2 regions of the Thioclava sp. 'Guangxiensis' genome follow, and region 2 is predicted to be linked to the other one. Evidence: riboswitches for the same ligand, from Rfam matches in the RefSeq annotation. Region 2 holds a riboswitch; the other holds the start of a gene.
What was found. Region 2 has a riboswitch for cobalamin ahead of ABEB22_RS11890 (energy-coupling factor ABC transporter permease). Riboswitches for the same ligand answer to the same signal wherever they lie in the genome.
Positions count from the first base shown of each region.

Region 1: it holds a riboswitch for cobalamin, as region 2 does, so the genes downstream of both, ABEB22_RS18810 (ABC transporter substrate-binding protein) here and ABEB22_RS11890 (energy-coupling factor ABC transporter permease) in region 2, are expected to answer to the same signal.

Region 1 covers NZ_CP155824.1:317,673-324,210, reverse strand. Annotated here, with positions in the region: gene ABEB22_RS18825 (GTP-binding protein) at 1-70, opposite strand, end outside; partial or broken gene ABEB22_RS18820 (ABC transporter ATP-binding protein) at 407-922, opposite strand; gene ABEB22_RS18815 (iron chelate uptake ABC transporter family permease subunit) at 922-1,944, opposite strand; gene ABEB22_RS18810 (ABC transporter substrate-binding protein) at 1,941-2,945, opposite strand; cobalamin riboswitch at 3,032-3,221, opposite strand; gene ABEB22_RS18805 (sugar dehydrogenase complex small subunit) at 3,572-4,153, shown strand; gene ABEB22_RS18800 (GMC family oxidoreductase) at 4,192-5,781, shown strand; gene ABEB22_RS18795 (c-type cytochrome) at 5,785-6,538, shown strand, end outside.
Region 2 covers NZ_CP155822.1:2,404,269-2,410,806, forward strand. Annotated here, with positions in the region: gene ABEB22_RS11880 (cobyrinate a,c-diamide synthase) at 1-374, shown strand, start outside; gene cobA (uroporphyrinogen-III C-methyltransferase) at 371-1,099, shown strand; cobalamin riboswitch at 1,173-1,385, shown strand; gene ABEB22_RS11890 (energy-coupling factor ABC transporter permease) at 1,439-2,104, shown strand; gene cobF (precorrin-6A synthase (deacetylating)) at 2,210-2,965, shown strand; gene ABEB22_RS11900 (STAS domain-containing protein) at 3,422-3,718, shown strand; gene ABEB22_RS11905 (response regulator) at 3,794-4,159, shown strand; gene ABEB22_RS11910 (chemotaxis protein CheA) at 4,159-6,114, shown strand; gene ABEB22_RS11915 (chemotaxis protein CheW) at 6,111-6,538, shown strand, end outside.

The DNA.
Region 1 (6,538 bases), on a different replicon from region 2:
GCGTCGTCTTGCCAGCCCCCAGAAAACCGGTCAGCACGAAGACGGGGATCTGGGTATCGGGTATGGCCATGGGATGCTCCTTTTCCGGCGGGTGCAGGGATATGTCCGGCAGGCCCATCCCGCAAGATGGGATCGGCCTGCCGCGCGATCAACCGGCCCGCGGCAGGCTCGCTGTGAAATGCAGCGCCAGATGTCCGTCCGGATCGCGCACCTGCCGCGCCTCGACCCCGAAACTCTCGCGCAAATTGTCGGGCGAGAGCACCTCGGCAGGGGGACCTATCGCCTTGAGCCGCCCGCCCTCCAAGAGCGCCACCCGATCACAGGAGAACGCATGGTTGAGATCATGGAGCGCGATCACCCGGCTGACGGGCAGGCTCCGCACAAGGGCCAGAAGTGCCAGCTGGTGGCGGATATCAAGATGGTTGGTGGGCTCGTCAAGCAGCAAAAGCGCAGGCGACTGGGCCAATGCGCGGGCGATGTGGACCCGCTGGCGCTCGCCTCCCGAAAGCGTGTGCCACAACCGGTCCTCGCGCCCTGCCATATCGACCGCCGAGAGAGCGCGGGTCACCGCCTCGCTATCGCGCATGCTCCAGCCCCGCAAGGGTGACAGGAAGGGGATACGCCCCAGCTCGACCGCCTCACGCACCCGCAGCCGGTCGGTGGTCTCGGCCTGTTGTTCGACCAGCGCGATCTGGCGGGCCCGCACCTGCGCGCCCAGTTCCACCAGCGGCCTGTCCTGCCAAAGCACCCTGCCCCCAGAAGGCTTTCCCAAACCCGCCATCATCCGCATCAACGTAGACTTTCCCGAGCCGTTCGGCCCGATCAGCCCCAGATATTCACCCTCCCCGACCGTCAGCGAGATCCCGTGCAGGATCTCGACCCGATGCGCCTTAGCCTGCAGGTTTTCCACGCGCAGCACCATCAGCGCGCCCCCCGCATCAGGATCAGCGCGAAAGCGGGCGCCCCGATCAACGCGGTCACCACCCCGATGGGCAGAACCTGCCCCGGCACGATGATGCGCGAGACAATATCGGCGAGAACCAGAAACACCGCCCCCGCCAGCGCCGAGGCCGGCACAAGGCGCTGGTGGCGGGTGCCCACCAGAAAGCGCATCGCATGGGGCACCACCAACCCGACAAAACCGATGGCACCCACTTTCGACACCAAAACCCCTATCATCACTGCGGTCGCGGTGATCAGGATCCCGCGCGTTTTGGGCACATTGATCCCCAACGATGCCGCACTCTCGGCCCCGAAGGTGAAGGCATCGAGCGCATGTCGGTGCCAGAGGCAGACGAGCGCGCCGAGGCAGGTCACCACAACGGCGGGGAGCACATCCTCCCAGCGCACACCCGAGAGGTTGCCCATCAGCCAGAACATGATACCGCGCGCCTGTTCGGCATTTGCCGAGCGCGCGATGATGAAAGCGGTGAGCGCATTGAACATCTGGCTGCCTGCAATCCCGGCAAGGATGATCGCGGCCGCCCCGCTGGTGCCGCGCGCCGTGCCGGGGATGGCATGAGCCAGCGCAACCACGGCAGCAAAGGCCGCAAGCGCCCCGATCAGCGCGCCTGCCGACATGCTGAGCGCCCCCGCCCCGAACCCCGCGATACTTACCAGCACCGCGCCGGTGGAAGCGCCCGCCGAGAGCCCCATCAGATAGGGATCGGCCAGCGGATTACGCAACAGCGCCTGAAGCACGACCCCCGTCAGCGCCAGCCCCGCCCCGCAGCTGGCCGCCACAATCGCGCGGGGCAGCCGGTAGGACCAGATGATACCCGCATCGATCCGGTCCACCGGATAGCCCGCCTGCCAAAGATGGTTGGCGAGCACCCTCGCGACCGAAGCCAGCGGCAGCCGCGTCTCGCCAATGGCCGCCCCGGCCAGCAGGGTCAGCGCGAGAACGATCAGCCCCGCACCCCATAAAAGCGCCTTCCGGCTCATTGGAAAGTCATACCCGCCAGTGCATCGGACAGGCTGTCGAGCCCGTAGATCGTGCGCAGGGTCGCGCTCATGGCATGGGCGTCCATCACCACGATATGCCCTTCGCGCACCGCTTTCATCTGCCGTGTCACCGGATCGCTGCGCAGGAATTTCAGCTTTTCCTCGACATCATCGGCGGGGAAACGGCGGCGGTCCATCTTGGCGATCACCAGCACATCGGGGTCGGCCTTGGCGATACTCTCCCAGCCGACCGTGGGCCATTCCTCGTCGGATTTCACCACGTTGGTAAGGCCGAGCGCGCGCATCATATAGCCCGGCGCACCAAGCTGGCCCGCCATGTAGGGATCGAGCGCGATATCGGCGGAGGAGAACCAGAAGGCCGCTTTCAAGCCCTTCGGCAGATCCAGCGCCTTGGCCCGTGCCACGGCGCGCGCCTCGGTCGCCTGCAGATCGTCGACCAGCGTCTCGCCCCTGTCGGCGACATCGAAGATCTCGGCCAGCTGGCGGATGCCCTTATAGACCTGCACGGGATCAAAGGCGCCTACCCGCGTGCCATCGCCGCCGGTGCTGTTGTCCTTGGTGTCACAATCGGCGGGAAGGATATAGGTATTGATCCCCAGATCTGCGAACTGCTCACGGGTGCCCACCACACCATTGGGACCGACATGCCATTCATATTGCACGGCAACCAGATCGGGTTTACGGGCCACGACGCTCTCGAAGCTCGGATCATTATCGGCCAAACGCGGGATCTGTGCATTGACCTCGGCATAGCGCGGCAGCACCTTGTTGAACCAGACCGAGGTGCCCTTCACCCGATCCGCAAGCCCCAGCGAATAGAGGATCTCGGTGGCCGACTGACCGATCGTCACCGCGCGCTCGGGGGCCGCCTCGAAGCGGACCTTACGACCACAATTTTCTATCTGCAGCGGATAATGCGTCTGCGCGGAGGCCGAGACCGCACCCAGCAATGAGGCCACGGCCAGTATCATGCATTTCATCAGTTCCGTCCTTATCGAAAGGAGCGGAAAGCGCCATAAAGGACAGGGGCCGGAGACCCCGCCTGCCCTACCGACACACCCCGTCCGGTTAACATCTTCAGGCCGGCAGGTCTCCTGACTGGCGCCTCAACGCGTCTTTGCCCTTCCCGGACCGATGGCCCAGTGGTGTTGCAAAGGCGCTCTTCGCCTACAGTTGCGGGGGCAGTTCCGGTTGCCGCCGGAGCGGTGCGGATTCCCTATTATATCCTCGCGGATACCGGTGAGGTGGTTTTGCATCCTCCCCCGCCGAGGTCAAGCGATGCCACGCGACGAATTTCTGGCAGCCAGAGCGCGACGTAGCGTTACCTGTGCCTCGGCAGGTTACCCGAAGGCGCATTGAGCGCCATTCAAGACCGAGCATAATCGACCGTTTTCAAGGATTTTCACACCAGCGGGAGATAATGCGCCATTATAGCTGTTTCCGGAATACACCATTCATAAGCACGCACATGATCAGCGCCAATGGTTTGCATACAAACGCATACAAAAGCCCGACTCGAAATTTGCTTGCCCGAAGCCGCACTGTTTCACGGTCCAGCCATTTCGCGACGCGGCCTATCTGAAATATTAGTGAGGAGTTTCACGTTTTGAACAAGACCAAATGTCGCACCGATAAAGCCGAGGGTCCGGCTGCGTCGAAAGAGCTTTCCGGCATGGACCGACGCAACTTCTTGATCACCTCTGCGGTCGCGGGATTTGTGGCGGCATCGGGCACCGGACTGGGCCTGAGCCGTGCAATGGCGGCCACCGCGGACGGGGCGGCGGGTTTTGGCACGATCAGCGCTTTCGTGACCCGGCAGAAGGGCTTCGACCCCAAGCTGGTCGAGCGCGCCTATGACCAGCTGGTCGAGCTGGATCCGAGCTTCGACACCAAGGTCGTTGCCCTGTCGGATGCGATCAAATCCGCCGATGTCGAGGATATCGACGCCTTCCTTGCAACCAGTCCCGATCAGGATCTGCGCGAGACCATGACCACGATCACCGCCGTCTGGTATCTGGGCTATACCGGCACGCCCGATCCGTCGCAGGAAAAGGATGACGCGAAATTCGTCACCTATCGCGATGCGCTGATGTGGAAGCCCACCGGCAATACCACTCCGATCCCGACCTACTCGCAGCACAAGCAGAATTACTGGGCCGAGCCGCCCACCGCTGACGACATCAAGTGATCGCGCTGTAACTATTTTAGAAATCTGGACTATACCCAATGGCTAATGACTATGATGCCGATGTGATTGTCATCGGTTCCGGCACGGTAGGGGCGAATGCCGCCTACGAGCTGGCCAAGCAAGGCAAATCCGTTCTGATGCTCGAGGCGGGCGTGCGCATTCCGCGCTGGCGTCTGATCGAAGCCTTCCGCAATTCTCCCCGCCGCACCGATTATAACGGCCCCTATCCGGACGAGCCCTGGGCGCATACGTCGGCCTCGCATGACTATGTCGAGAATGATGGCGACTTCCCGATGATCGCCAACTTCCTCAAACTGGTAGGCGGCTCGACATGGCACTGGGGCGGCGCGACATGGCGCTTCATCCCCGATGATTTCAAGATGCAGTCCACCTATGGCGTGGGCCGCGACTGGCCTATCGAATATAGCGATCTCGAGCCGTGGTATGTGAAGGCCGAATACGAGATTGGCGTCGCAGGCAATATGAAGGAAGACCAGTCTGGCGTGCGCAAAGGCGAGACATGGCCTCCGCGCTCCAAAGATTTCCCGATGCCCGCGCAGAAAAACAGCTACATGCTGGACACCTTCAAAAGCCGGATCGAGCCTCTGGGCTTTGATGTGGTGGCCGAGCCCTCGGCCATGATGAGCGGTAATTACCGTGGCCGTCCGGGCTGTGTAGGCAACAACAACTGCGCCCCTGTCTGCCCGATCGGCGCGAATTATTCCGGCGTCTTCCACGCCGATCTCGCCGTCGAGGCGGGCGTCAAGCTGATGACCAACACCACCGTGACCCAGATCGAGAAAGGTCCAGATGGCAAGATTGCCGCCGTCAAATGGAAATCGTCCAAAGGGGACGAAGGCCGCTTGACCGCGAAGGTCTTCGTGCTGGCCGCCCATGGCTATGAAAGCGCCAAGCTGATGATCACCTCCGAGGTCGGCAATTCCAGCGATATGGTCGGGCGCAACCTGATGCCACACCTTGGCCTGGGCTTTGACTTCTTCTCGGAAGATCCGGTCTGGCCGGGCCGTGGCCCGATCCAGCAAGGCGCGATCTTCAGCTATCGCGACGGCCCGACACGTTCGCAGCATTCGGGCATGAAACACGCGGTCAACAACTTCGTCCCGAACGAGGCGATGACCAAACGCCTGCTGAAAAAAGGCGTTCTGGGCTCCGAGCTGGACGCGCGCATCAAACATGACAGCGCCCGCTATATGAGCCTCTATTCGATGTTCGAGACGCTGCCTGATCCGGCCAACCGCGTGCAACCGGGGCCGCATAAGGACGCGCTCGGCCAACCCAATTTGCGCATCACCTATGCGGTGGACGACTACGCCCGTGGCGCGATCGACCCCTGTATCAACGACTATCAGCAGTTTGTCAGCGCGATGAATGGCGAGGTGCTCAACATGTCACGCGATCTGGCCAACCATGACCATATCATGGGCACGGTCATCATGGGCGACAAGGCAACGGACTCGGTCGTGGACAAGGACTGCCGCAGCTGGGATCACGAGAACCTCTTCGTGGTCAGCACCGGTAACCTGCCCTCCTCGTCGGTGGTCAACCCGACGCTGACCGCCGTGGCGCTGGCAATCCGCGCCGCCGACACCATCGCGAAGGAGGTCTGAGCCATGCGTCTGCTTACTCTTGCAACGGTGTTTACGGCTCTGGCCACCAGCGCCTTCGCGCAATCGGATGCCGATCTGGTGAAACAGGGCGAATATATCGCCCGCGCCGCCGACTGCACCGCCTGCCACACCGCGCCCGTCGATGGCAAACCCTTCTCGGGCGGCTACAAGATCTCCTCGCCGATGGGGCCGATCATCGCCACCAATATCACGCCTTCCAGGGACTATGGCATAGGCACCTGGTCCGAGGACGAATTCGCCAAGGCCATCCGTCAGGGTGTGACGCCCGATGGCACCCATCTCTATCCGGCCATGCCCTACCCATCCTATGCCAAGATGACGGATGCGGATGTGAAGGCGCTCTATACCTACCTGATGCAGGGCGTTGATCCGGTGGATGCAGCCCCTGCCGAGAAAACCGACCTGCCCTTCCCCTTCAACCAGCGCGCGCTGATGATCGGCTGGAACATGCTCTTCTCGCCCAAGCCTGGCTGGACGGCACCGGACGGCCTGTCGGATCAGGAAGCACGCGGCGCCTATCTGGTGGATGCGCTCGAACATTGCAGCACCTGCCACACCCCGCGCGGGCTGATGATGAACGAGAAACAGTCCGACTATCTGGGCGGTGGCTCGCTGGGCAGCTGGCGTGCCCCCAATATCACGCCCGACAAGGCCACCGGGATTGGCGACTGGTCGAACGAGGATATCGTCGCCTATCTGAAAAACGGCTTTGCCAAAGGGCATGGATCGGCCGCAG
Region 2 (6,538 bases):
AGGGGCTTCGCGACTTCGCGCAGACCCGTCCCGTGCATGGCGAATGCGGCGGCTATATGGTGCTGGGGCAGGGGCTGGTCGACAAGGACGGAACACGCCACGCGATGGCGGGGCTTCTGGGGCTCGAGACCTCCTATGCCAAACGTAAGATGCATCTGGGCTATCGTCACGCGCGGCTTCTGGCGCCCATTCCGGGGCAGGCCGAAGGCATGGCGCTGCGCGGGCACGAGTTCCATTTCTCGTCCATCCTGTCGCAGCCCGATGCGCCTCTGGCCAGCGTGACCGATGCGGCCGGTCTTTCGGTGGTGGAAACCGGATCGCGCAGGGGTTATGTCACGGGCACCTTCTTCCATCTGATTGCGGAGGATATATGAGCGGGTTCGTCAGTTTCGTCTCTTCCGGTCCGGGGGATCCCGAACTTCTGACCCTGCGCGGGGCCGAGCGTATCCGGCAGGCCGATGCGATCCTCTTCGACGATCTCTCTGCCGGTCCGATCCTCGATCTGGCGCGGCCCGAATGCGATCTGATCGGCGTGGGCAAACGGGCCGGACGTCCGTCGCCAAAACAGGACCATGTCAGCCAGCTTCTGGTCGATCATGCCCGCGCGGGCGGCAGGGTCGTGCGGCTGAAATCGGGCGATGGCGGCATTTTCGGGCGGCTCGAGGAAGAGCTGAGCGCCTGTCGTGCGGCGGGGATCGGGTTCGAGATCATCCCGGGGGTGACGGCGGCCTCGGCGGCAGCGGCGGCGGCACAGATCCCGCTCACGCGACGGCTGACCGCGCGCAGACTGCAATTCGTGACCGGCCATGACGTCACGGGTGCGCTGCCCGAGGAGTTGAACATGGCGGCACTGGCCGATGCGCAGGCGGTCACGGCGGTCTATATGGCGCGGCGCACCTTTGTGGCGCTGGCACAGCGGCTGGAGGCTGCGGGGCTGAGCCTCGAAACGCCGGCCATGATGGCGGAATCGATTTCCCATCCCGACGAGGTGATCTGGCGTGGGACAATGCGCGAGCTGGCGGCCCAGATCACCGAACAGGCCGCGAGTGGCGCGATTCCAGTCAAGCCCGCGCTGATCTTCTATGGCGCGCTGGCCTGAACGGGCCAATTCTTGTCCGGCTGTGCCAATTTCTGCGCTTCCGCTTCGCGCGGCTTGACCTAACGACCGCGTTCGCCAAGAGTGATCCCACGGTTTCCGGTGGCCGAGAGGTGCTGCCGGATGAAAAGGGAATCCGGTGCGGTGTAGCCATCAGGCGCCAAATCCGGAACTGCCCCCGCAACTGTAAGCGGTGAGCCTGCTCCGGAATGCCACTCCGCAAGGGGGAAGGCGGCATGCAGGTGACGAGTCGCGAGTCAGGAGACCTGCCGTGGATATGGGCCGCTGGCCCGTCGTCAGTCACCATAAATGCCGTCGGGGTCGACGGCAGGGAGAACGTATATGCATATCGAACCGGGCATCGTGCATGGTGCCAAACTTCTTCTGAGCTACGCCACCGCCGCAGGTGCCGCCACTTATGTCGCCCATGAGGGGGTCAGGACGCTCAAAACCGGAGAGCTGCCGATGATGGCGGCCCGTGCCGCGGCCGCAACCGCTGCGGTTTTCGTCTCGTTCCAGATCCTGCCGCATCATCCGGCGGGCGTGTCTGAGGTCCATCTGATCCTCGGTTCCACGCTGTTTCTGATGCTGGGCTTCGTGCCGGCGGCCATTGGCCTGGCGCTGGGGCTTCTGACGCAGGGGCTGTTCTTCGAGCCGCAGGATCTGCCGCAATATGCGATGAATGTCACCACGCTTCTGGTGCCGCTCTTCGCGCTTCAGGCGCTGGCCCAACGCCTGATCGCCCCCGATACCGCCTATGCCGATATCACCTATAAACAGGCGCTTGCGCTTTCGACGGCCTATCAGGGCGGGGTAATCGCATGGGTCGCGTTCTGGGTGCTTTACGGTGAGGGTGTGTCGGTTGCAACGCTGGCCAATGTCGGCACCTTCGGCATCGCCTATATGTCGGTCGTGCTGGTCGAGCCGCTCATCGATCTGGCCGTGCTGGCCGGTGCCAAGGCGCTGGGGCGCAACCGCTTCGTCCTCGCACGCGTCTATTCCGCCTGAGTGCTGGCACAGCCCTGGCGCACCTGCTAAGGATCCGACCGCAGCCTGTCACGGGCTGCGGTTTTCTTTTGCGGTTCTTTTTCTGCGAAACGTCTGGGGGCGGTAATGTGGGCAATCTCTCTGATCGGGATCGGGGCCGGTAACCCTGACCATCTGACGCTTCAGGCCATCGAAGAGATGAAAGCCTGCGAGGTGATCCTGATCCCGCTCAAGGGTGCAGCAAAGGATGATCTGGCACAGGCACGACGCGCGATTTGCGCGCGTGTATTGCCCGATAGCGGGCCTGCGCTGCGCGAGTTCACCCTTCCGGTGCGCGATGCGTCCGAACCCGATTACCAGCGCCGCGTGGCGGATTGGCATGACGCCATCGCGAGGATCTGGGAAGAGGAGTTGCGCGCCGCTCTCCCGCAAGGCGGGCGCGCGGGCTTTCTCGTCTGGGGGGATCCATCGCTCTATGACAGCACGCTCCGGCTGGCCGAACGGGTGGCCGCGCGGATGCCGCTCGAGCTTCGCGTCATTCCCGGAATTACGGCCATTCAGGCGATGACGGCGGGCCATGCCATCCCGCTCAATACGGTCGGCGGGCCGGTGACCATCACTACGGGGCGCAATCTGCGCCATAACGGCTGGCCCGAGGGCGCCGAGAGTGTCGTGGTCATGCTCGACGAGGGTGGGGCCTTCACCGCGATCGATCCGGAGGGGGTGGAGATCTGGTGGTCGGCCTATGCCGGAATGGCGGAAGAGCTGCGGTTGTCCGGCCCGCTTGCCGAGGTCTCGGAGCGAATCCTGACCGCGCGGGCCGAGGCCCGCCACCGCCATGGCTGGATCATGGATATCTATCTGTTGAGAAAATCCCGATAAGACATCGGGGCGCGCGCGGCCAGGGAGTGGTGCGCGAACAGCAAGAAAAGGTCACTCGTTACGCCTTCTACAACGTCGAAGGTTGCGTCGGTTATACGGGCTTGGTGCTGGCGCACAACTCACGTTTGCGCGCGGTAGATATGCACAACGGGCAATAGACATGCGATCGAATTTCTGATAAGGATATCAGATACATCTAAGAAATAGATTGATGACGAGCAGCTTTCTGGCATGAAGATTTCATTATGCCGTATCTGGGCTTGGCGCAGCGATCCGCAGCCACTGTGATTGATGCATTCCGGGACCTGTCCACCGGCCCTTCCTGTCGCGACACCAGCCCTGAATTTTCATAGCTTTTTAATTAAGCCGTCAGGTTTTGTGGCGTATTTAGCTCTCCGTTAATTCTTTGGGGCGATCTCTTGCTGGATGATGCAACCCAGAAGAGTAATTTCTCACATGATGGTCAGCGAGATCACGATTGCCAATGCCAAGGCCGTCGCCAGCCAGCTCGACAAGGCACTTGTCGCTGGTGCGTCCATCCGCCTGGAGACCGCCCGATGGACGGCCTGCGACATGGCAGGAATGTCGGTGCTGATCGCGGCCTTCCGCACGGCGCAGCTCCGCAAGGCGCGGCTTCAGGTCACGCTGGAGGATACCTCTCCTGTGCCCGCGATACTTGCGCAGTCCGCGCTCACCGATGACCAGCTCAAACGCGATCCGGATGGTGTCTGGGTCGATATCATTCCCTGTTAGTTTCCCGTCCCGCGGCACCGCACCTGATCCGTGACGGCGCATCTGTCGCAGGGCCCCAATCCAAGGCCGCACTTCATGACCAAAACGATTGTCACCATCGATGATTCTCCCTCCGTCCGCCAGATGGTCAGTGCAACGCTGACCCGCGCGGGCTATCGGGTGATCGAGGCCGCTGATGGTGAGGATGCACTGGCCAAGCTGCAGGGCGAGCGACCCAATGCGATCCTGACCGACCAGAACATGCCCAAGATGGACGGTCTGACCTTCATCCGCACCTATCGTGCGCGCCCCGAGGCGCTTGGCGTGCCGATCGTCTTCATCTCGACCGAAACGCGCGACGATCTGAAACAGCAGGCGAAGGCGGCAGGGGCGATGGGCTGGATGGTAAAACCCTTCGACCAGCAGCAGCTTCTGAATGTGGTCAAGAAGGTCGCGGGCTGATGTCGATGGATGACGACGCTGCCCAGATCTTTCTTGCCGAGGCGCTGGAGTTGCAGGCCTCGATCGAGGCAAACCTGCTGGATCTGAAATCGCGTCCTGCGGATCGGGAGCTGATCGATTCCCTTTTTCGGGAATTGCATACGCTCAAAGGGTCGAGCGCGATGTTCGGGCATTCAGCGCTGTCGGCCTTCGTGCATGAATTCGAGACTGCTTTCGAGACCCTGCGCCAGCCCGGTGCCTGCGCGACCGATGCGCTGATCAAGGTGGCGCTTGCAGCCTGCGATCAGTTCCTCGCGCTGCTCGATACGCCCGAACTGGCAGCACCGGCCAGTCCCGCTCTCCTGCAGGCGCTGGCGGATGCGCTGTCCCAGAAGGCGCCGCTGGCTGTGCCGGCAGCTTCAGGAGGGCCCGGTTGGCGGGTGACACTTGCAGCGGGTCCCGCGGCATTGGGGCTGGGGATTTCGATCCCCGCGCTCCTGCAGGAACTGCGCGAACTGGATCCGGAGGTCACACTGCGCGCAGATCTCTCCGAGGTTCCCCCGCTCGAGGCGCTGAACCCGCTGGTGCCACCGATCCGCTGGTCGATCAGGCTGCCATCGGGGGTGACGCGCGACCAGATCGATGGGGTTTTCGTGTTTTCCGCGGATGATCTCGTGCTCGACATCCGGCAGGAAGATGGTTCTCCCGAGCTGACCGTGGCGACGGGTTCCCCCCAGCCGGAGGCCGGCGAGACGGGTGGGGGCGATGCCCCGCCAACGGGGCGGGAAGCGGCGCTATCGACCATGCGGGTCGCGACCGAGAGACTGGATGAGCTGATGGACCGTGTGGGCGAGCTGGTCATTGCCGAGGCCCGCCTGCATGACCTGAGCCAGGAGATGCGCCTGCCATCGCTGATGTCGGTGGCCGAGGATATCCGACGGCTGACATCGGGTATGCGCGATACCACCATGTCGATCCGCATGGTGCCGATCGGCACGCTATTCGGGCGGTTCCGTCGCCTGATCCATGATCTCTCCGACCGCCTTGGCAAGCCCATCGACTTCGTGACACTCGGGGGCGAGACCGAATTGGACAAGACGGTGATCGAGACGCTGGCCGATCCGCTGGTCCACCTGCTGCGCAACTCCATCGACCATGGTCTCGAGGATAGCGCCACGCGCGCGGCGCAGGGGAAATCCGGCAATGGCCGGATCGAGCTTTCGGCCACCCATGCCGGTGCCGAGGTGCTGGTGCGTATCCGCGATGACGGGCGGGGCCTCGATCTGGCGCGCATCCGTGCCCGTGGCCTCGAGCGCGGCCTGATCACCGAGGACCAGATCGTCACGCAGCAGGACCTGCGGATGATGATCTTCGCGCCGGGTTTCTCGACCGCGGAAACCGTCACCGATCTTTCGGGGCGTGGCGTGGGTATGGATGTGGTGCGCTCTGTCATCGAAGGCCTGCGGGGGCAGATCGAGGTGTCCTCCGAGCCCGGCTATGGGACGGAGATCACCCTGCGTCTGCCGCTGACACTCGCTATTATCGACGGCCTGCTGATCGAGGTCGGACAGGAGCGCTATACGATCCCTGTTGCGGCGGTCGAGGAATGTGTCGAGCTGCCGCCTGAATTGGCGCAGAGCGATACCAGCTCGAATTTCCTCAATGTCCGTGGGGGCATGGTGCCCTTTATCCGGCTCGCTGATCTCTTCGATGTTCCGGGCCCGCGCTCCGATTTCCAAAAAGTGGTGATCGTGACGGCGCTCGGTGGGCGCGTGGGCGTCGTGGTGGACCGGCTGGTGACCAATAACCAGACGGTGATCAAGCAGCTCTCGCGGCTACATGCGGGGCTCAAGAGCTTTTCGGGTGCGACCATCCTTGGCGATGGCACCGTTGCCCTGATCCTTGATGTCGCAAATCTCGTCGCGGCGGGCCGGTCAATGGAAGAGGCGCTCCGTATGCGCGAGAGGGTCGCATGATGAAGGTCGTCACACTCATCCTTGGCACCGAAACATTGGCGATCCCGACCTCGGCGTTGCGCGAGATCCTCGAGCCGGTCCCCGTTACGCGGGTGCCGCAGGCGGGGCGCTTTGCCACCGGTCTGATCAATGTGCGCGGCGGGGTCGTGCCCTTGGCCGATTTGCGGATCGCGCTGAATATGAAAACGCGCGAGCCGGACGAAAACACCCGCATGTTGGTGCTCGATATATCGCTTGCGGGCGAGGTGACGACGGTGGCCGTGCTTGCCGACCGTGTGCTGGATGTCACCGATATCGACGATGGCGCCATCGATCCGATCCCCGAGGTCGGTATGCGATGGCCGCCAGATTTTGTGAAGGGCATCGCCCTTATGGACGAAAAATTCGTCATCATACCCGATCTCGAACGGATCTTTGCCATTGC